DNA from 4 places in the Quadrisphaera sp. DSM 44207 genome. Region 2 is predicted to be linked to each of the others. Evidence: riboswitches for the same ligand, from Rfam matches in the RefSeq annotation. Region 2 holds a riboswitch; each other region holds the start of a gene.
The links. Region 2 has a riboswitch for thiamine pyrophosphate ahead of BLS82_RS13860 (purine-cytosine permease family protein). Riboswitches for the same ligand answer to the same signal wherever they lie in the genome.
Positions count from the first base shown of each region.

Region 1: it holds a riboswitch for thiamine pyrophosphate, as region 2 does, so the genes downstream of both, thiM (hydroxyethylthiazole kinase) here and BLS82_RS13860 (purine-cytosine permease family protein) in region 2, are expected to answer to the same signal.
Region 3: it holds a riboswitch for thiamine pyrophosphate, as region 2 does, so the genes downstream of both, BLS82_RS14895 (ECF transporter S component) here and BLS82_RS13860 (purine-cytosine permease family protein) in region 2, are expected to answer to the same signal.
Region 4: it holds a riboswitch for thiamine pyrophosphate, as region 2 does, so the genes downstream of both, BLS82_RS16655 (alcohol dehydrogenase catalytic domain-containing protein) here and BLS82_RS13860 (purine-cytosine permease family protein) in region 2, are expected to answer to the same signal.

Region 1 covers NZ_FNKA01000002.1:208,529-213,271, forward strand. Annotated here, with positions in the region: gene thiD (bifunctional hydroxymethylpyrimidine kinase/phosphomethylpyrimidine kinase) at 1-628, opposite strand, end outside; gene thiE (thiamine phosphate synthase) at 625-1,293, opposite strand; gene thiM (hydroxyethylthiazole kinase) at 1,290-2,153, opposite strand; TPP riboswitch at 2,146-2,238, opposite strand; gene BLS82_RS07110 (aldo/keto reductase) at 2,361-3,338, shown strand; gene BLS82_RS07115 (RNA-binding S4 domain-containing protein) at 3,362-3,577, shown strand; gene BLS82_RS15645 (hypothetical protein) at 3,596-4,681, opposite strand.
Region 2 covers NZ_FNKA01000003.1:735,142-739,884, forward strand. Annotated here, with positions in the region: gene BLS82_RS13850 (ion channel) at 1-326, opposite strand, end outside; gene BLS82_RS13855 (SGNH/GDSL hydrolase family protein) at 434-1,165, shown strand; gene BLS82_RS13860 (purine-cytosine permease family protein) at 1,169-2,509, opposite strand; TPP riboswitch at 2,500-2,611, opposite strand; gene thiE (thiamine phosphate synthase) at 2,642-3,298, opposite strand; TPP riboswitch at 3,326-3,432, shown strand; gene thiO (glycine oxidase ThiO) at 3,422-4,576, shown strand; gene thiS (sulfur carrier protein ThiS) at 4,573-4,743, shown strand, end outside.
Region 3 covers NZ_FNKA01000004.1:194,279-199,021, forward strand. Annotated here, with positions in the region: gene BLS82_RS14885 (energy-coupling factor transporter transmembrane component T family protein) at 1-750, opposite strand, end outside; gene BLS82_RS14890 (ABC transporter ATP-binding protein) at 779-2,329, opposite strand; gene BLS82_RS14895 (ECF transporter S component) at 2,338-3,138, opposite strand; TPP riboswitch at 3,200-3,305, opposite strand; gene BLS82_RS14900 (DUF4235 domain-containing protein) at 3,418-3,696, shown strand; gene BLS82_RS15885 (hypothetical protein) at 3,771-3,917, shown strand; gene BLS82_RS14910 (hypothetical protein) at 4,024-4,743, shown strand, end outside.
Region 4 covers NZ_FNKA01000001.1:35,020-39,762, reverse strand. Annotated here, with positions in the region: gene BLS82_RS16165 (CDP-glycerol glycerophosphotransferase family protein) at 1-283, opposite strand, end outside; partial or broken gene BLS82_RS16160 (CDP-glycerol glycerophosphotransferase family protein) at 370-1,215, opposite strand; gene BLS82_RS00165 (GmrSD restriction endonuclease domain-containing protein) at 1,303-2,196, shown strand; gene BLS82_RS00160 (hypothetical protein) at 2,216-2,542, opposite strand; TPP riboswitch at 2,600-2,683, shown strand; partial or broken gene BLS82_RS16655 (alcohol dehydrogenase catalytic domain-containing protein) at 2,690-3,028, shown strand; gene BLS82_RS16155 (zinc-binding dehydrogenase) at 3,214-3,705, shown strand; gene BLS82_RS00150 (heme-degrading domain-containing protein) at 3,720-4,247, opposite strand; gene BLS82_RS00145 (extracellular solute-binding protein) at 4,446-4,743, shown strand, end outside.

The DNA of each region.
Region 1 (4,743 bases), on a different contig from region 2:
TGCCGTGGGTGTTCGACGTCGCCACGCGCGGGCGGGTGACGAGCGCGGTGCCCTGCGCCGTGGCCAGGACGTCGACGCTGTGCTCGCCGCCGAGGTGCCCGCCCTTGAGCAGCACCGCGCGCGGGCCCAGGGCGCGCAGCGCGTGCGCCTGCTCGAGCAGCTCGTCGGTGCTCGCGGCGGGAGCCCGCTCCAGCAGGACCGCCGCCTCCGGCGCGTTGGGCGTGAGCACGTCCGCCAGCGGCAGCAGCTCCTCGCGCACGGCGTCGACGGCGCCGGCGTCGAGGAGGCGGTCCCCGCTCGTGGCGACCATGACCGGGTCGACGACCAGCGCGCCGACGTCGCGCGCGCGGAGCACCTGCGCCACCGCCCGCACCACCTCCGCGGTGGCGAGCATGCCGGTCTTCGCGGCGTGCACCGCCACGTCGTCGAGGAGGGTCTCCAGCTGCTGGCGCACGAAGTCGGCCGGGACCACGTGCACCCCGCTCACCCCGCGGGTGCTCTGGGCGGTCAGCGCCGTCAGCACGGCCGTGCCGTAGGCGCCGAGCGCGCTGAAGGTCTTCAGGTCCGCCTGGATCCCGGCCCCGCCGCTGGGGTCGCTGCCGGCGACGCTCAGCGCGACGGCGGTCACGGCAGCAGCCGCGCCGCGGCGGCGCGCGGGTCGGCGGCGGCGGCCACGGCGGAGACGACGCAGATCCCATCGACGCCGGTGGCGCGCACGGCGGGGGCGCGCTCGGCGTCGACGCCGCCGATGGCGACCGTGGCCACGCCGGCGCGGCGGGCGGGCGCGACGAGCGCGCGCAGCCCGTCCAGGCCCAGCGGCGCCGCGGCGTCGGGCTTGGTGGGGGTCGCCCACACCGGCCCCAGGCCCCAGTAGTCCACCGTGCCGGGCGGCAGGTCCGCCGCCGCGGCCGCCTCCGCCGCGCTGCCCACCGACAGGCCCACGAGGCGCTGCGGCCCGAGCAGGGCGCGCACCTCCTCGGCCGGCAGGTCCGACTGCCCCACGTGCACGCCGTCCGCGCCGGCCAGCACCGCGACGTCCACGGCGTCGTCGACGAGCACGGCCACGGACGGGTGGTCCGCCAGCGCGTCGCGGACGGCGCGCACGAGCGCCAGCAGGTCGCGGGCCGAGGCGCGCTTGTCGCGCACCTGCACCGCGCTCGCGCCTCCCGCGGCGGCGGCGCGGACGACGTCCGGCACCGCGCGCGGCGCGCTCAGGGCGGTGTCGGTGACCAGGTACAGCGTCGGGTCGAGCGGGCGCCGCCCGGCGGCGGCCCCCGCGGCGACGGCGCTCACCGCCCACCCGCCGGGCTCTCGTGCGCCGCCAGCTCCCCGGCCGAGAGGTCGGCGGCGGCCAGCTGCGCGCCGTCCACCGCGTCCAGCGCGTCGAGCCAGGCGGCCGCGAACGTGCCCGGGCCCCCGCACACCGCGGCGGCCCGCTCGGCGGCGAGCGCGACGTGGGCGGAGGCGGCGCTCGCCGCGACGAGGCGGTCGGGGACGATCGCGGCGTACGCGGCGACCAGGGCGCCGAGCGCGCACCCGGCGCCCGTGGTGCGGGTGAGCAGCACGTGCCCGCCGCCGACCCGGACGACGCGGCGGCCGTCGGTGAGGACGTCGACCGCGCCGCTGACGGCGACCGCCCCACCGGTGCGCCGCGCCAGCGCCGCGGCGCCCGCGAGGGCCTCCTCGGGGGAGGAGGTGCTGTCGACGCCGCGCCCGCCCGCCCCGGACCCGGCCAGGGCGAGCACCTCCGAGGCGTTGCCGCGCACCACGGCCGGGCGGTGCGCGAGCAGCTCGCCCGCCAGCTGCGTGCGCCACGGCAGCGGCCCGACGGCCACCGGGTCGAGCACCCACGGGGTGGCGTGCTCGGCGGCCGCGGCGGTGGCCAGGCGCATCGCCTCGGCGGTGCGGGCGCTGACGGTGCCGACGTTGACGAGCACGGCCGAGGCCGCGGCGGCGAAGCCCGCCGCCTCGTGCGGGTCGTCGACCATGGCGGGCGAGGCCCCGGCGGCCAGCAGCGCGTTGGCGGTCAGGGCCTGCACCACGGTGTTGGTCAGGCACTGCACGAGCGGGCCGTCGCGGCGCAGCCGCTCGCGCGCCGCGGCGACGTCGTCGCGCAGGGTGGACGGATCGCGTGGTGCCGCAATGGCGCTCATGCCGTGACATCCCTCCGCCAGCATGACCTGGACAGGTTCGACGGGTGTGATCTCAGCCCCGGGCGGGGCACCCCGTGTCACTTCGCCGCCGACCGTAGCAGCGCGCTGCCGGGGGCGCCACGGCGTCCCGGCCGCGGTGGCGGCGCGGGTGCGCCCCGTGCTCGGATGGCGCCGGGGGCACGAGCCCCGGGAGCAGGGAGGTGCGCCGTGGAGCACGTGAGGCTGGGCGGGTCCGGGCTGGAGGTCTCGCGCCTCTGCCTGGGGTGCATGAGCTACGGCGACCCCCAGCGCGGCACCCACCCGTGGACCCTGCCCGAGGAGGAGGCCCGCCCCTTCGTCCGACGGGCGCTGGAGCTGGGCGTCACGTTCTTCGACACCGCGAACGTGTACTCGGCCGGCAGCAGCGAGGAGATCCTCGGGCGGGCGCTGAAGGACTTCGCGGCCTCCCGCGAGGAGGTCGTGATCGCCACGAAGGTCCACGGGCGGATGCGGCCGGGCCCCAACGGCGCCGGGCTCTCCCGCGCGGCGATCATGACCGAGATCGACGCCAGCCTGCGCCGCCTCGGCACCGACCACGTCGACCTGTACCAGGTCCACCGCTGGGACCCGCTGACGCCGATCGAGGAGACCCTCGAGGCGCTGCACGACGTCGTCAGGGCCGGCAAGGCCCGCTACCTCGGGGCCTCCTCCATGTGGGCGTGGCAGTTCTCCAAGGCCCTGCACACCGCCGAGCTGCGCGGCTGGACCCGGTTCGTGAGCATGCAGGACCACTACAACCTGCTCCAGCGCGAGGAGGAGCGGGAGATGCTGCCGCTGTGCGCGGACCAGGGCGTCGGCGTCCTGCCCTGGAGCCCGCTCGCCCGCGGCCGCCTGACCCGCGACTGGGACGAGCGCACCGAGCGCTCGCAGACCGACGCCTTCGGGCGCGACCTCTACGACACCTCCGCCTCGGACCGCGCGATCGCCGAGCGCGTCGCGCAGGTGGCCGAGCAGCGCGGGGTGCCGCGCGCGCAGGTCGCGCTGGCGTGGGTGGCCTCGCGGCCGCAGGTCACCGCGCCGATCGTCGGCGCCACGAAGCTGCACCACCTCGAGGACGCCGTGGCGGCGCTGTCGCTGCGGCTGTCCGAGGAGGAGGTCACCCTGCTCGAGGAGCCGTACGCGCCGCACCCCGTCGCCGGGTTCTGACGCGCGAGGACGGGCGCGCGAGGATGGGCGGCGTGGACGAGGTGCGCATCCGCGAGGACGTCATCCGGCTCGGCCAGCTGCTGAAGCTGGCCGGGGCCGTCGACTCCGGCGCGGACGTCAAGCCGCTGCTGGACAGCGGCGCCGTCACCGTCAACGGCGAGGTCGAGACCCGGCGCGGGCGGCAGGTCCGCCGCGGGGACGTCGTCGCGGTGGACGGCGACCCCCGTCGCGTCGTCTGAGCGCCCCGGCCGGGGCGCTCAGAAGGTGCGGGTGAGGCCGCCGCTGATCGCGCGCAGGTCGATCTGCGCGACGGTGCCGTCGGCACCGCGGCGCTCCACGCGCGGCGGCAGGCCGGAGCCGGTGCGGGTGCCGGTGCGGCCGGTGCGGCCGGTGCGGGTGCCGCGGCGCTCCGCCGCGTCCCCGTCGGCACCCGAGCGCGAGCGCGACCGGCACGCGAGCGCGGTCAGCGCGACGCCGACGCCGTCCTCGAGCAGCCCCGCGGGCACGAGGCCCAGGCGCTCGCTCGCCCACCGGCGCCACGCGATGCCGCCGTAGGTGCCCAGCGCCGAGCCCGCCGCGCCGGCGACCAGGGGCAGGGCGCCGTTGCGCCCGTCCCGGCGGGCCAGCGCCGCGGCGCCGACGGCACCGGACGTCGTGCGCAGCGCCACCGACGGCGGCAGCGTGCGGTCGGGGGTGACCGGCAGCTTGTCCGCGGTCACCTCGGCGGCCGCCGCGAGCAGCACCGCACCCCGCGACACGCCGCGGGTGGCGCCGGTGAGCACGGGGCCGGCGACGCCGAGGGTGCTGCGCAGCCCCGAGGCGACGCCGAGGGCGGTGGAGCGGAGCAGCAGCCCGGGGCCCGCGGCGCGCCGGCGGCGGTCGCCCCGGTCGAGCAGGTCGAGGGTGGCGTGCGCGGCGACGCCGTAGGACAGGTGCGAGGCGCTGTCGAGCAGCCAGTCCGAGCCCGACCAGCGGCGCGGGTCGGTGACCCCGAGCAGCGTCATGGGCACGTCGGTGGCGGCCATGGCGGCGGCGCCGGTCACGAGCGGCCCGAGGGGCCCGGGGAAGCGGATGCCCGCCGAGCGGGCGACGCTGGCGAGGACGCCGACGGCGAGCCCGTTGGTGTACCCGCTGAGCTCGCCGAGGGCTCCCAGGCGGTTGCGCCGCTCGTCGCCCCTGCTGGTCACCCGGGTGCCGGTGGCGCGGGCGAGGACCTCGACCGTCTGCGCGGGCGCGCTGCTCGCGTCCCGGCCGCGCACGGCCATGTCGAGGTAGGTGACGGCGTTGAGGGCCGTGGTGCCGACCGCGCCCGCGGCCAGCCCGCGCCTGATCGCTCCGCTCATGCCCCCACGGTCGCGGCCCCCGCGGCGTCCGGCAACCGGGACGCGACGGGGGCCGCGGCCGC
Region 2 (4,743 bases):
CCCCTCATGCGCGTCCCCCTGATCGACTGGACCCGGTCCGCCAGGCGCGTGAAGAGCAGCGTCAGCGTGACGATGCCGCCGACGATGACGTACGCCCCGACGACGTGGCCCGCCGCGGTCTGCGGGAAGAAGTCGCCGTACCCGACCGTGGCCGCCGTGACGACGAAGTACCACCAGTAGTTCCCCGGCTCGGTGATCTCCCCGGGCTCGACCAGCCACATCGCCAGCCAGCTCGTGGCGAAGACCACCCCGATGATGACCAGCGGCAGGCGCCAGCCGGTCAGGTGCCGCAGGTACCGCGACAGCCGGAGGAGGAGGAACGGCACGGGGCTCCCTGTGGGCGGCGGACGCGCGCAACCTACTGCGCCCGCGGGCCGTCGCGGCACGGTGCGGCACGGTGCGTGGGAGGCGCCTCAGCGGGCACGGACGGCGCATGGCGGACAGGACGCAGCCGGACGCACCCGTCTACGTCGGGCTGGGCGACTCGATCTCGATCGACGACTACGCCGGAGGGCCGGGGCGCGGCGGCGCGAGCCTGCTGGCGCGCAACCGCGACGAGGACTTCCCGCACTGGCGCGGCGCGGACCTCGCCACGCGCCTGCCCGGCCTGGCGTGGCGGGTGCTGGCCAGCGACGGCGCCACCTCCCGCGGCGTCGTCGAGGACCAGCTGCCCGCCCTGCAGCGCTCCGGGCTGCGCCCGTCCGTGGTGACGGTGACGGCTGGGGGCAACGACGTGCTCTCCCGCTTCGGGAACACCCCGGCGGCGCTGGACGCCGTGCGGGCCGTGCGCGAGCACCTGCACCGGGCGCTGGAGCGCCTGGGCGCCCTGACCGCCCCGGACGCGCGCGTGGTCGTCGGCACGGTTTACGACCCCAGCGACGGCACCGGCGACGCGACGCGCCTGGGGCTGCCCCCGTGGCCCGGTGTCGTCGGCGTCCTCGGCGAGCTCAACGCCGCCCTGGGCGCCGTGGCGGCCGAGCACGGCGCGCGGGTGGCGGACGTGCACGGTCGCTTCCTCGGCCACGGGCTCGCGCGCGGGGACGCCGCGCAGCGCGAGGCCCGCCCTGCTGACCGCGAGCTGTGGTACTGCGGCGTCATCGAGCCCAACGCGTGGGGAGCGAGCGGCGTGCGCGCCGCGTTCTGGAACGCCCTCGCCCTCGGGTGAGCCTCAGGTGCGCCGGCTCCGCGAGAGCGCGCCCGGCAGGCCGACGAGCGCCGTGAGCGCGGCGGAGACCGCGAGGCTGACCAGCGAGGCCGACCAGCCGTTGGCCGGGTCGATGCCCAGGGCCGTCTGGGCGGAGCGCCACCACGCCGTCCAGCCCGCTCCGGGCCCGGCGAGGGAGGTGGGCAGCGTCAGCTGGTAGGCCACGAACCCCGCCACCCACGGCAGCAGGAGCAGGGGACGGGACGGCGCGGTCTCCGAGACGTCCCAGGCGCCGCGGGGGAGCAGGTGGTAGGCCACCACGAAGACCCCCACCAGGGGCACGAAGACCGCGCCGATGAGGAAGAGGAACGGCTCGTACGCGGCGATGTCGAACGCGAGGGCGAGCAGCGTCGCCACCGCGCCGGTGACCACCGCGAGCACCCGGCGGTCCAGCCGGCCGGCGAGGTTCTGCGCCGAGACCGCGGTGGAGTAGACGTTGGCGAAGGCCTCGTCGACCTCGACGACGAGGAGCACGAGCACCGCCAGGAGCCCCAGGGGGACGGCGAGCAGGGCGTCGATCATGTCCAGGCCCGCCGCGCCGTAGGCGGCCAGGGCCAGGGCACCGAGGGTGAACAGCGCGACGGTCGCCCCGCCGTATCCGAGCGCCGCCCCGGTGAGCGCAGCCCTCGGCGAGCGCGCGTGGCGGGTGTAGTCGGCGACCAGGGGGAACCAGGACACCGGCAGGGCGATCACGACGTCGGCCGCCGTCCAGAAGGACGCCGCCCCGCCATCGCTCACGGGGACCAGCGGCTCGGCGAGCACCTGGGCGAAGAGGTGGAGCACCGCGGCCAGCGCCGCCCAGACCGCGTAGCGGGCGAGGACGCGCGCCGCGCCCAGGGGCCGCAGCGCCATGGCGGTGGCGAGCGCCCCGGCGCCGAGCACGAACGGCCAGCGGGGGGCGTCCAGGGCCCGCGAGGCGGCCTCGGCGATGATGACGATCTCGAACGTCGCCCAGCCGACGCACTGCACGAGGTTGAGCACCGTCGGCGCCACCGAGGCGCGCCGTCCGAACAGGCCCCGCATCAGCACCATGGTCGGCACGCCCTCGCGGGCGCCCGCGGCGGCGCCGAGGCCGAGCAGCAGGCCGCCGATGACGGCGCCGACGACGATGGCCAGCAGCGTCGCGCCCAGCGGCCGGCCGGCCAGCACCACGTAGGTCGCGGCCACGGGCAGCAGCAGGCTGGTGCCGAGGTTGCCCCACAGGCCCAGGCAGTCCCGCAGCCCCAGCGTCCTGGCCGCCGGTTCGGCGAGGGTGATCGGGGCGTCAGGTGCTGAGGACGGACGGCTGGTGACAGACGTGTTCACACGCGCTCCCTACGCCGGCATTACCCGGTCAGGTTCCAGCGGTCGGCGGCACGTCCAGCCACCCTCTCAGCCCGGTTCGTCCGAGCTCCCGCACTGCGGCGGCGACTCTACGCCACGGGGCTCAACAGTCCGCTAGGACCCGTGCTCCCGCAGCCGCCGCGCCAGCTCGGCGGCTGCCGCCGCCGGGTCGTCCGCCTCGGTGATCGCCCGGACGACGACCACGCGGCGCGCGCCGGCGTCCAGGACGGCGTCCAGCGTCGAGCCCTCGACGCCCCCGATGGCGAACCACGCGCTCCCGCCGGCGACGGCGGCGGCGTGGCGCACCAGGTCCAGGCCCGCGGCGGGCCGACCGGGCTTGGTCGGCGTCACCCAGGTCGGACCCACGCACGCGTAGTCCACGTCCGGATCGGCGAGGGCCGTGTCGAACTGCCGCGCCGAGTGCGTCGAGCGCCCGAGGAGGACGTCGGGGCCGAGGATGCGGCGCGCGGCGGCGGGCGGCAGGTCCTGCTGGCCCAGGTGGAGCACGTCCGGGCGGGCGACGGCGGCGACGTCGGCGCGGTCGTTGACGGCCACGAGCCGGCCGTGGTGGCGAGCGGCCGCGGCCACCACCTGCAGCAGCTCCAGCTCCTCGGCGGCCTCCAGGCCCTTCTCCCGCAGCTGGACGACGTCCACGCCCGCGCCCAGCACGGCGTCCAGGAACGGTTCGAGGTCGCCCTGGCGGCGGCGGGAGTCCGTGCACAGGTACAGGCGCGCGTCGGCGAGGGCGGTGCGGCGGTCGGGACCCGGCACGCGCGCCAGTGTGCCAGCAGGGCTACGGTTGAGGTCCACGGGAGCCCGGGCGCGGGCTGAGAGGGCGAGCGCACTCGCCGACCGTCGAACCTGATCCGGGTCATGCCGGCGAAGGGAGCGTCCATGGCCGGTGTCGCCTCCGCGGACGTCGTCGTGCTCGGCGGCGGCGTGATCGGCACCGCGTGCGCGTGGCGCGCCGCGCAGCGCGGCCTGCGGGTGGTCCTCGTCGACCCGGCGCCCGGCTCGGGCGCCTCGCGCGTCGCCGCCGGCATGCTCGCCCCCGTCAGCGAGCTGCACCACGGCGAGGAGGCGCTGCTGCGCCTGAGCCTGCTCGCGAGCGCCGACTACCCGCGCTACGTCGCCGACCTGCAGGCGGCCAGCGGCGCCGACCCCGGCTACCGCGCCTGCGGGACGCTCGCCGTCGCGCTGGAGGCCGACGACCGCGCTCGCCTGGCCGACGTCCGCCGCGCCCAGCAGCGGCTCGGGCTCGACGTCGAGGCCCTGAGCGGGCGCGCGTGCCGGCAGCTGGAGCCGCTGCTGGACCCCGCCGTGTGCGGGGGCGCCCTGGTGCGCGGGGACCACCAGGTCGACCCGCGGCTGCTGCTCGCCGCGCTGCAGGCGGCGGCGCGCGCGGCCGGGGTGCGCACCGTGGTGGCCGCGGGGCGGGTCGAGGTCGAGGGGGGGTGCGCGGTCGGCGTCCGGCTGGACGACGGCGCACCGGTGCGCGCGGAGCGCGTCGTGCTGGCCACCGGGGCGCGCGCCCGCGGCTCGGCGCCCGCGCACCCGCCGGTCCACCCGGTCAAGGGCCAGGTCCTGCGGCTGCGCATGCCCCCCGGCGAGCACGTGATCTCGCGCACGGTGCGCGGGCGCGTGCGTGATCGGGAGGTCTACCTCGTGCCCCGGGCGCACGGTGAGCTCGTCGTGGGCGCCACCACCGAGGAGCGCGGTTTCGACGAGACCGTCACCGCCGGGGCGGTCTACGAGCTGCTGCGCGATGCGCAGGCCCTCGTCCCGGCCGTCAGCGAGCTCGAGCTCGTCGAGGCCGCCGCCCGCTGCCGCCCGGGCTCCCCGGACAACGCCCCCATCATCGGCCCGTCGAGCGTGCCCGGGCTGGTGCTGGCGGTGGGGCACCACCGCAACGGCGTCCTGCTGTCCGGGACCACGGCGGACGCCGTCGCCGACGTCCTCACCGGCGCCGGCCTGCCGGCGCACCTGTCCGAGTTCGGCCCCGACCGGTGTGCACCGCGACCAGCGGTGCTGGAGGAGGTGGGAACGTGAGCGCCAGCACGAGGGACCCCGCGGACGCGGCCTGGAGCGTGGACGTGGTCGTCAACGGGGAGCCGATGAGCCTGCCCGTGGGGGCGACGGTCGCGGACGTCGTCGCCCGGCTGGCCCCGGACGCCGTCGGCGGTGCCCGGGGCACCGCCGTCGCGCTCGGGGACGAG
Region 3 (4,743 bases), on a different contig from region 2:
GGCGCCCGCGAGGCCCGCGCCGCCGAGGACGACGAGCCAGTCGCCCGCGCGCACCCGGCTGGTGCGGGCCCAGGTGCGCTGCGGCGACGCCCCGAAGCCGCGCGCCTCCATCGCGGTCGCCAGCACGGCAGCGCGGCGCACGGCGAGCACGAGCAGCGCGAAGACCTGTCCGGTCGCGCGCCGCGCGCCGGCGAGCAGGCCGTCGTCCCCCAGCCCGCGCGCCCGCCGGGCCAGCCCCAGCTGGGTCCACTCCTCGGCGAGGACGTCGACGAGGCGCAGCGCGGCCAGCGCCGCGAGGACGAACCGGTGCGGCAGCCGCACCACCTGCGCCAGGGCGTCCCCGAGGTCCGTGGGGTCGGTGCTGGCGAGCAGGACGACGCCGGGCAGCCCGATGGCGCAGACGCGCGCGAAGACCGCGGCGGCCGCCAGCAGCGACCCGGTCGTCACGGTGACCGGTCCCGCGCCGAGCAGCACCGCGCCCTCGTCCGCGCCGACGAGGGCGGTCAGGACGGCGGCGGGGACGGCGCCGAGCAGCACGACCGCCGCGCGCCGCGCCAGGGCCCGGGCGGACAGGCCCGCCCGCGGCAGCACCAGCAGCTCCAGCAGCAGCGCCGTGCCGGCGGTGACGGGGTCGACCGTGAGCAGCAGGGCGACCGAGACCAGGAGCGCCACCGCCAGCTTGGCGACGGGGTTGGCGCGCGCGAGCGCGGTCGGCCGCACCGCGCCCGCGTCGAGCAGGCCGAGGCTCACGGCGCCGCTGCTCCGGATCGCCGCGGGCTCACCGCGCCGCTCCCGCCGGCAGCCGGGTGCGCACCCGCCCGTCCGCCACGGCCCACACCTCGTCGGCGAGCGCCGCGGTGAGGTCCGCGTCGTGCGTGGCGGCCACGACCGCCGCGCCCTCGTCGCGCACCTCGCGCAGGAGCCGCACCAGCTGCGCCCACGTCCGGGCGTCCTGGCCGAAGGTCGGCTCGTCGAGCACGAGCAGCCGCGGGCGGGTGGCCAGCGCGGTCGCCACCGACAGCCGCCGCTGCTCCCCGCCCGAGAGCGTGAAGGGGTGGGCGCGGGCCAGGTGCTGCAGGTGCAGCCGCTCGAGCAGGGCGGCGACGCGCGCGGCGACGTCCGCCTCGGGCGCCCCGGCCCGGCGCGGCCCGACCGCGAGCTCCTCGGCGACGGTGCCGGCGACGAACTGGTGGCGCGGGTCCTGGAAGACCGACCCGATCCGGGTGACCAGCTGGCGCGCGCGCCACCGCACCGGCTCCTCGCCGGCACCGGCGGCGAGGGCGGGCGTCGCGCGCACGCGCCCGGACACCGGCGCCACCAGACCGGCCAGGGCGAGCGCGAGCGTCGACTTGCCGGCCCCGTTGGGACCGCGCACGGCCACGACCCGGCCCGCCGTCACGCCGGCGTCGACGCCGCTGAGCACGGGAGCGCCGCCCCGGCGTCCCACGGCGACCTCCTCCAGGGCCAGCAGCGGCTCCTCGGGCGGCGTTGCGCGCACCTGGGCCGGCGAGGCAGCACCCGGCGACGCGGTGGGCCGCAGGGGCGCCGCGGACCTGCCGGGCAGCCACACGCCGGCCGCCGCCAGCTCGGCGGCGCGCTCGGCCAGCACCCGTTCGGGCGGGCCGTCGGCGAGCGCGCCGCCGCCGGGCGCGAGGACGACGACGCGGTCGACGAGGTCCAGCCACAGGTCGACCCGGTGCTCGACGAGCAGGCAGCCGCCGCCGGTGGCGCGCAGCTGCTCTCCGACCACCGCGCGCAGGCGGCGGGCGCCGTCCGGGTCGAGCATCGCGGTCGGCTCGTCGAGCAGCAGCAGGCCGGGGCGCAGCGCCAGCACGCCCGCGAGGGCCAGCCGCTGGCGCTGTCCTCCGGACAGGCGGGACGTCGGGTGGCGTCGCGGCAGCGGCAGGTCCACGGCCGCCAGCGCGCCGTCCACCCGCGGCCAGATCGCCTCCGGCGGCACGCGGTGGTTCTCCAGGCCGAACGCGACGTCGTCCCCCACGCGGGCGAGCACCGTCTGCGCCTGCGGGTCCTGCAGCAGCAGCCCCGTGCGCGCCTCGCCCGCGCGCCCTGCGACGGCGTCCAGCCGGGCGCGGCCGGCCGGCGCGCCGTCCAGGAGCAGCTGGCCCTCCTGCTCCCCGGAGCCGTCCTCCCCGGCGTCGAGGAGGCCGGCGACGCCCGCGAGCAGCGTGGACTTGCCGGCACCGCTCGGGCCGAGCAGCAGCACCCGCTCACCGGGCGCGACGTCGAGGTCGAGCCCGCGCACGGCCCACGCCCGCCGCCCGTTCCAGCGCCAGCCCCAGCCGCGGGCGGCGATGCGCGGCGCGTGCACCGCCGGGGTCAGACCCGGCTGGCGCCGCGCCCGGAGGCGAGCGGCGCCAGGGCGCCCGTGGCGGCCAGCGCGCGGGTCAGCGCCCAGGCCCCCGCCCCGGCGACGACCACCCCGGAGACCACGGCGAAGGCGACGTAGACCGCCTTCAGCTCGGCGGGGAGCTCCGGGTAGTACACGAGGCTGTCGAGGAGGCCGACCACCACGCCCGCACCCGCCCCCGCGGCCAGCGCCGCGGGCAGGCCCCAGCGCCGGTAGAGCATCAGGGCGAGGACCACCTCGGCGCCGAGGCCCTCGAGCAGGCCGTACCAGACGGTCGCGAAGCCCCACTGGTTGCCCACGAGCGCGCTGAGGACGGCGGCGACGAGCTCGGTGTAGACGGCGGCACCGGGACGGCGGACGACGAGGCCGCCGAGCACCCCGGGCAGGAGCCACACGCCGGCGACGAGCGCCGACGCGGGCGGGAAGAAGGCGAGGGCCGCGCTCACCGGCCCGTAGGCCGCGACGTTCCACACCACCAGGAGCAGCCCGCCGGCGACACCGAGGACGCTCGCGACGACGATGTCGACCACGCGCCAGCGCGGATGGTGCGAGGAGGTCCACCCCGCCAGCCACGACCCGGCGAGGGCGAGGAGGACCGCGAGCGGGACGGTCAGGTCCGTCTCGAACAGCGTGGGGCGGCCGAGCAGCCCCGACCCGACGGCGGCGGCGAGCAGGAGGCCCGCGGCGGCGAGCGCGAGCGGACGGCGCCCGGTCGGCACCGGCGCGGTGGCGCCGTCGGCGCCGCGGGTGGAGCGGTGGGTGGTGCTCATGGTGGTCCTCCTCCGTCGGTGGAAGGAGGGGATGCCGCGCGCCCGCCCCCAGGCGGGTGCGCGGCCGAGATGCCCGACTCCCTACGCCGGTGTGACCCGGATCAGGTTCGAGGGTCTGCGGTCGCCCGCACTCTCAGCGCCCTGGTGGCGCTCCCCTGTCGTTCACCGCGCATCGTACTGCGGCCGGACGGGGGTGCTCAGGTGGCCCCGCGTCCCCGGGAGCGGCAGGGTGGCGCCGGGCCCGCGCGGTCGGCGCGGACGGCGCGAGAGGAGCAGGCGGTGGGCGGTCTGGTGTGGAGCGTGATGTCGCTGGGGTCGAAGGTCGTCGGCCGGTCGGTCACGAACACGGCGGCGAGCCGCGTCTGGAAGGCCGCCACGCGCCGCAACCCCCCGATGAACCCGATGAGCCCGGCGACGTCGTGGGGCGAGGCGACGGCGTGGTCGATGGTCACGGGCGCGATCAGCGGCTTCGTCGTCATGCTCCTGACGCGGCAGGCGGCGAAGTTCTACCGGACGTCCGCAGGCCACCTGCCCCGCAAGGTCGCCCAGGACGGCTGACGCCGACCGCCGCCGGCGCGGCCGCACGGGTGCTCGGGCGCCCCGACCGGCCGCGGGCGTGGCACCCTCGGGGGGTGCTGCTCAGCTCGCTGCGCGAACCCGGGACGGGGCGCCCCTCGCCGCTGGCCAAGCTCCTGGCCGTGCTCGTCGTCGCGGGCATGCTCGCCTCGATCTCGCCCGTGCTGGTGCCCGTGCTGCGCTGGTTCGCCGCCCCCTTCTGAGCCGGCGCAGCCCTCCGGCCTGAACATCGACAGGCCGTGAGCACTCGTCGCTCTCTGTAGACTCTTCGCGCGGCTGCCGTCGGGGCGCCCGCTCGAGGAGGGCCCGATGCACCGCACCGCCGTGGCCCCGGCCTGCGCGGTCCTCGCCCTCGCCGCCGGCCTCGCGCTCGCCGCTCCCGCGGCCGCCGCTCCCGGCGCCGCGACCACCGCGAGCGCGACCACCGCCGGCCCTCCCCCTGCCGCCGCGCGCGTCGTCCTCGACCCGGCGCAGGTGTCGGTGCGCCTCGTGCTGGACGACGCCCGGACGGCGCCCGCTCCGAGCGGGGACGCCGCCCGCGGCGCGCAGGCGGCGCCCGCGGCCCCCGGCGCGCGGCTGAGCATCGACCTGCCCGACGTGGTCGACGCCTCGGACGCGCGGGCCGCGCTGCGCGTGGACGGCGCCGAGCGGGCGGTGCCGGTGGAGCTCTCGCTGCACGACGGGCGCCTGCACCTGGAGCTGCCCTCCGCCGACGAGCTCGACCAACGCGGGAGCGACCGCGGCGAGGACGCCGCGGCGCTCGCGCAGGGCGGGGCGGCCCCCGCCGACCAGCTCGGGGCGGCCCTCGGGCAGGGCGGGGCCGGCGCACCGGTCGTGCTCGAGCTCGACGGGCTGGCCCTGGACGACGCCCCGCCGGGGTACCGCGTCGAGCCCGCCGCGGCCCTGCCCCTCCGCCTCGCCGAGGACGCACCCGCGTCGGTCGAGCTCGGCCTCGGCGTCGCCGCCACCGCCGACGTCGGTGCGGCCGGGGCCGGTGGCGGGGCCGCTGACGCGCCCGGTGGCGGCGTG
Region 4 (4,743 bases), on a different contig from region 2:
CCGCGTGCGCGCGCGCGTGGCGCGCGGCGAGAGCGGGCAGGTCCGCCAGGGCCGCCACGACCTCCTCGCTCGTGGCGAGCACGGGGCCCGGGGGGTCGCGCTCGAGGACGTCGAAGGAGAACCCGTGCACGGAGTCGCGGTAGTGCTCCAGGTCGTAGGCGAAGAACAGCACGGGCCTGCCGGTGATCGCGAAGTCGAACACCGTCGAGGAGTGGTCGGTGACGAGCGCGTCGGCGGCCAGGTGCAGCTCGCGGATGTCGGGGTGCGCGGAGACGTCGACCACGCCGGGGGCGCGCGCACGACGCCGAGCCGCTCGCAGACGTAGTGGTGCAGGCGCAGCAGGAGCACGTGGCCGGGACCGAGCCGCGCCGCGAAGGCCGCGAGGTCCAGCTGCAGGCGCACGTCGCGGCGCCCCTGCGCGTCCAGGACGTCGTCGCGCCAGGTGGGCGCGTACGGCACGGCGGTGGTGCCCTCGGCGATGCCGAGCCCGGCGCGCACGCGGGCCCGCACGGCGTCCCGGTCCGGGGCGCTGAGGGCGTCGTTGCGGGGACAGCCGGTCTGCGCGACCAGCCCGTCGTAGCGGAAGGCCCGGCGCAGCAGCGGGGTGCTCGCCGCGTTCGGGGAGAGCAGCACGTCCCAGCGGGCGACGTCGTCCGCCGCGGCGAGCACGGCCGGCGCGCCCGGCTCGTCGCCGGCGATCCGCTTCAGCGGCGTCCCGTGCCAGGTCTGCAGGTACAGGCAGCCGGGCGGCTTGCGCCAGTCGGTCGGCAGGTGCTGGTCGGAGACGACGACGTCGGTGCGCTCCAGCACCGCCGCGGCGGCCGGGCCGCGGGGCGGCGCGGTGCGCACGCCGGCGGGGAAGCCGTGCTGGTGGCGCGGAGAGGCCAGCCAGACGTGCTCGGCGCGGTCGCCGCGCGCGAGCAGCGCCTCGTGCAGGGCCCGGGGGCTGTCGCAGTACCGCCCGTCGAAGCTGTTGTAGACGATCCGCACCGCCGTCCCCCGTCCGTCCGCGGCCGGCTGCGCGCCGGCGTCCTGCCCGTGCCGGGCCCGTCGTCGTGGCGCTGACCCGCGCCGGGCCGGGTCGCGCGGGCCGGGGTGCGGACGGTCCGGGCGGCGCTCGCCGGCTCGCTCCAGGACCTCGCCGCGGCCGATAGTAGGGCCGAGGAGCCCGCGCGCGACGCCACGGCGCGTCGGGGAGCACTCCGCCGGACCCATCGACGACGCTGCGTGACAGCCTGTGGCGGCCGGTGGTGTCCGGTGGTGTCCGGTGGTGTCCGTGCGGGCTGGGGGAGCGGGGGAGCGGTGCGTCCTGAGGAGCGGGTGCTGCGCGTGGTGCTGCCAGCCGTGCTCGCCGGGCTGCTGGCGGGGTGCGGCGCCGGGCTGCTCGCCGCGCCCGGCCCGGCGCCGGCGTCCGCGCCGGCCGGCGCGCCGGGGTCGGCCCTCGAGGCGCTCGCGGCCGTGCCGGTCAAGGGCCGGGCGCCGCGCACGGGCTACGAGCGCGAGCGCTTCGGGCAGGCCTGGGCGGACGTGGACCGCAACGGGTGCGACACCCGCAACGACGTCCTCGCCCGCGACCTGACGGGGGAGGTCTTCGAGCCGGGCAGCGACTGCGTCGTGGTCTCCGGGGACCTGGCGGAGCCGTACACCCCGAAGGCCGTGCGCTTCCAGCGCGGCGAGGGCACCAGCGAGCTGGTGCAGGTCGACCACGTCGTCGCCCTCTCCGACGCCTGGCAGAAGGGCGCCCAGGGCTGGGACGACGCGCGCCGCACCGCCTTCGCCAACGACCCGCTGAACCTCCTCGCGGTCGACGGGGAGCTGAACCAGGCCAAGGGCGACGCCGACGCCGCCACCTGGCTGCCCCCGAACCGGGGCTACCGCTGCGCCTACGTCGCGCGGCAGGTGGCCGTCAAGAGCGCCCACGGGCTGTGGATGACGCAGGCCGAGCACGACGCCGTCGCCCGCGTGCTCGCCGCCTGCCCCGACGAGCCCCTGCCGGCCGGGGACGGCGCCCCGGCACCGCCTGCCACGCCGGGCGGCGCAGCTGGCGCGGGGGCCGCGGGGGACGGGCTCGACCCGCGCCACGGCAGCTGCTCGCAGGTGGTGGCCGCGGGACTGGGGCCCTACCGGCGCGGCGCCGACCCGGAGTACGACTGGTACCAGGACGGCGACGGCGACGGGACGGCCTGCGAGGGCTGAGCGCTCGCGCGCGGCCGGCTCACGGGCGCGGGTCGACGCGGGTCCACGACCGCTGGCCGGCGCGGCGCCGGCCCGTGGCCGCGGAGCAGCGCGGGCAGACCCGCTGCACCTGCCTGCCGTCCCCGCCGCCCCCGCCGTCCCCGGAGGCGACGGCGGAGAACGGTACGTGCGGGAAGCGCACCAGCTGCGAGCGGCTGAGCGCCAGGCCGCACAGCGTCTGGTTCGTCCCGGGCTCCCAGGCGTGCGCCTCGCCTCCCGGCTGGCGGACGCCGTCCTCGTCCCTCCACTGCCCGGACGCCGCCACGGACGCGGCCACGGACGTCCCGGCCCTGCGCTGTGCTGCCACGCCCGCGCGGTACCCGCCGGGCGCCCTGGCACACCGCCGCGTAGCCTCGCGCCCGTACGCGGGAGCCCGCACCAGCGGGCTGAGAGGGCGGCTGGGGCCGTCGACCGTTCGAACCTGTCCGGGTCGTGCCGGCGTAGGGAGGGACCAGTGCGCGCTGCGCGCTTCTCCGGAGCGGGTCGCCCGCTCCTCGTCGAGGACGTGGAGGACCCGAGCCCCGGACCGGGGCAGGTGGTCCTCGACGTCGCCGCGGCGGGGGTGTGCGGCACGGAGCTGCACTTCCTCGACGGGGTGCTGGTGCCGGCCCGCACGCCCATCACCCTGGGCCACGAGGTGGCCGGCACCGTCGCCCGGCTGGGGGAGGGCGTGCGGGGCGTCGGCCTCGGCGACCGGGTCGCCGTCCACTACCGGCACGCGTGCGGGCGGTGCCGCTGGTGCCGGGCGGGGGAGGACCACCTGTGCGACGCGCCCCTGGGTTTCCTGGCCTTCGCCACGGACGGCGGCTTCGCCGAGCAGGTGCTCGTGCCGGCGTCCGCGCTGGTGCCCGTGCCGGACGCGCTGGACCTGCCGACCGCCGCGACGCTGTGCTGCAGCGCGACCACGGCGCTGCACGCGGTGGACGTCGCGGGCGTGCAGGAGGGCCGGACCGCGGTCGTGCTGGGCACCGGGGGGGGGTGGGGCTGGCGCTCGTGCAGGTGCTGCGGCTGGCCGGCGCGCGCGTGGTGGCCGTCGCCCGCAGCGCCGCGCGCCTGCGCCTGGCCCGCGACCTGGGCGCCGACGTCCTCGTCGACGCGTCCGCGGACGACGTGGCCGCCCGGGTGCGCGAGGCCACCGGCGGCGCCGGCGCGGACGTCGTCTTCGAGCTCGTGGGCACCGCCGCGAGCGGGGCCGCGGCCCTGGGGTGCCTCGGCACGCGCGGCGCGCTGGTCTACCTCGGCTACAGCGGCGAGCGCGTCGCGCTGGACCCCCTGGCCCTGGTGGTGCCCGAGCAGCGGATCCTGACGTCGGTGGGCAACCGGCGGGCGGAGCTGGTGCGCGCGCTGGAGCTGGGAGCCACCGGACGGCTGCGGACGGCGATCACGCCCGCGCCGCTCGAGCAGGCCCCGCGCGTGCTGGAGGACCTGCGCGCCGGTCGCGTCGTCGGCCGCGCCGTGCTCGTGCCCTGAGACCGGGGCAGGCGTCAGCCGCGCCGCTGGTCCAGGTGGGCCTGCACCGCCTCGACCACGAGGGCGTGGTCCTGCGCCTGCGGCAGGCCCGAGACGGTGACGGCTCCGACGACGCCCACGCCGCGCACGCGCACCGGGAAGGCGCCCCCGTGGGTGGCGTACTGCGCCGGGTCGACCCCGGCGCGCGCGTCCAGGACCTCGCCGCGGGCGGCCAGGCGCCGGCCGACGAGGTAGGAGGAGGCGCCGAAGCGCTCCACCACCCGCACCTTGCGCTCGACCCACCGGTCGTTGTCCGGGGTGGTCCCGCGCAGCGCCGCGTGGAACAGCTGCTGGCCGCCGCGGCGCACGTCGACCACGACGGGCAGGTCCCGCTCGCGGGCGAGGTCGACGAGGCGGCAGCCGAGCGCCCACGCGTCGTCCTCGTCGAAGCGGTCGAACTGCAGCCGCTCCTCCTGGGCCGCCAGCTCGCTGACCAGGGCGTGCAGCGCGGGGTCGGGCGCGGGGTCGGGTGCGGGGTCGGGTGCGGGGTCGGCGGGAGCCACCGCTCCATCGTGCCCGCACCCGCCGCACGGGTTGACACGCGGGGGGACGTGGAGAACGCTCACCCGCAACCGGTCACCGACCGTGGCCGCTCGCCAACGGAGGCGATGCACGTGCGCGATGGTGCGAGTGCAGGGCGGGTCCCCGGCCCGAGCGCGGCCGGTGCCCGCAAGCGGAGGCGGCGCGGGAGCGCGGCGCGGGTGGTCGCGGCCGCGGCGGCCGTCACCGCCGCCGCGGGGCTGGCGGGGTGCGGGGGCGAGGCGGAAGCCGGCCCGCCGGTGCTGACCTGGTACATCAACAACGCCTACGACGCCACCATCGCCGAGCGGTGCTCGCAGGAGGCCGACGAGTACGACATCCAGACGGAGCTGCTGCCGGCCTCGCCCGCCGCCCAGCGCGAGCAGCTGCTGCGCCGCCTGGCGGCCAACGACACCTCCATCGACGTCATGAGCCTCGACCCGCCGTTCATGGCGGAGTTCGCCAACGCGGGCTTCCTGC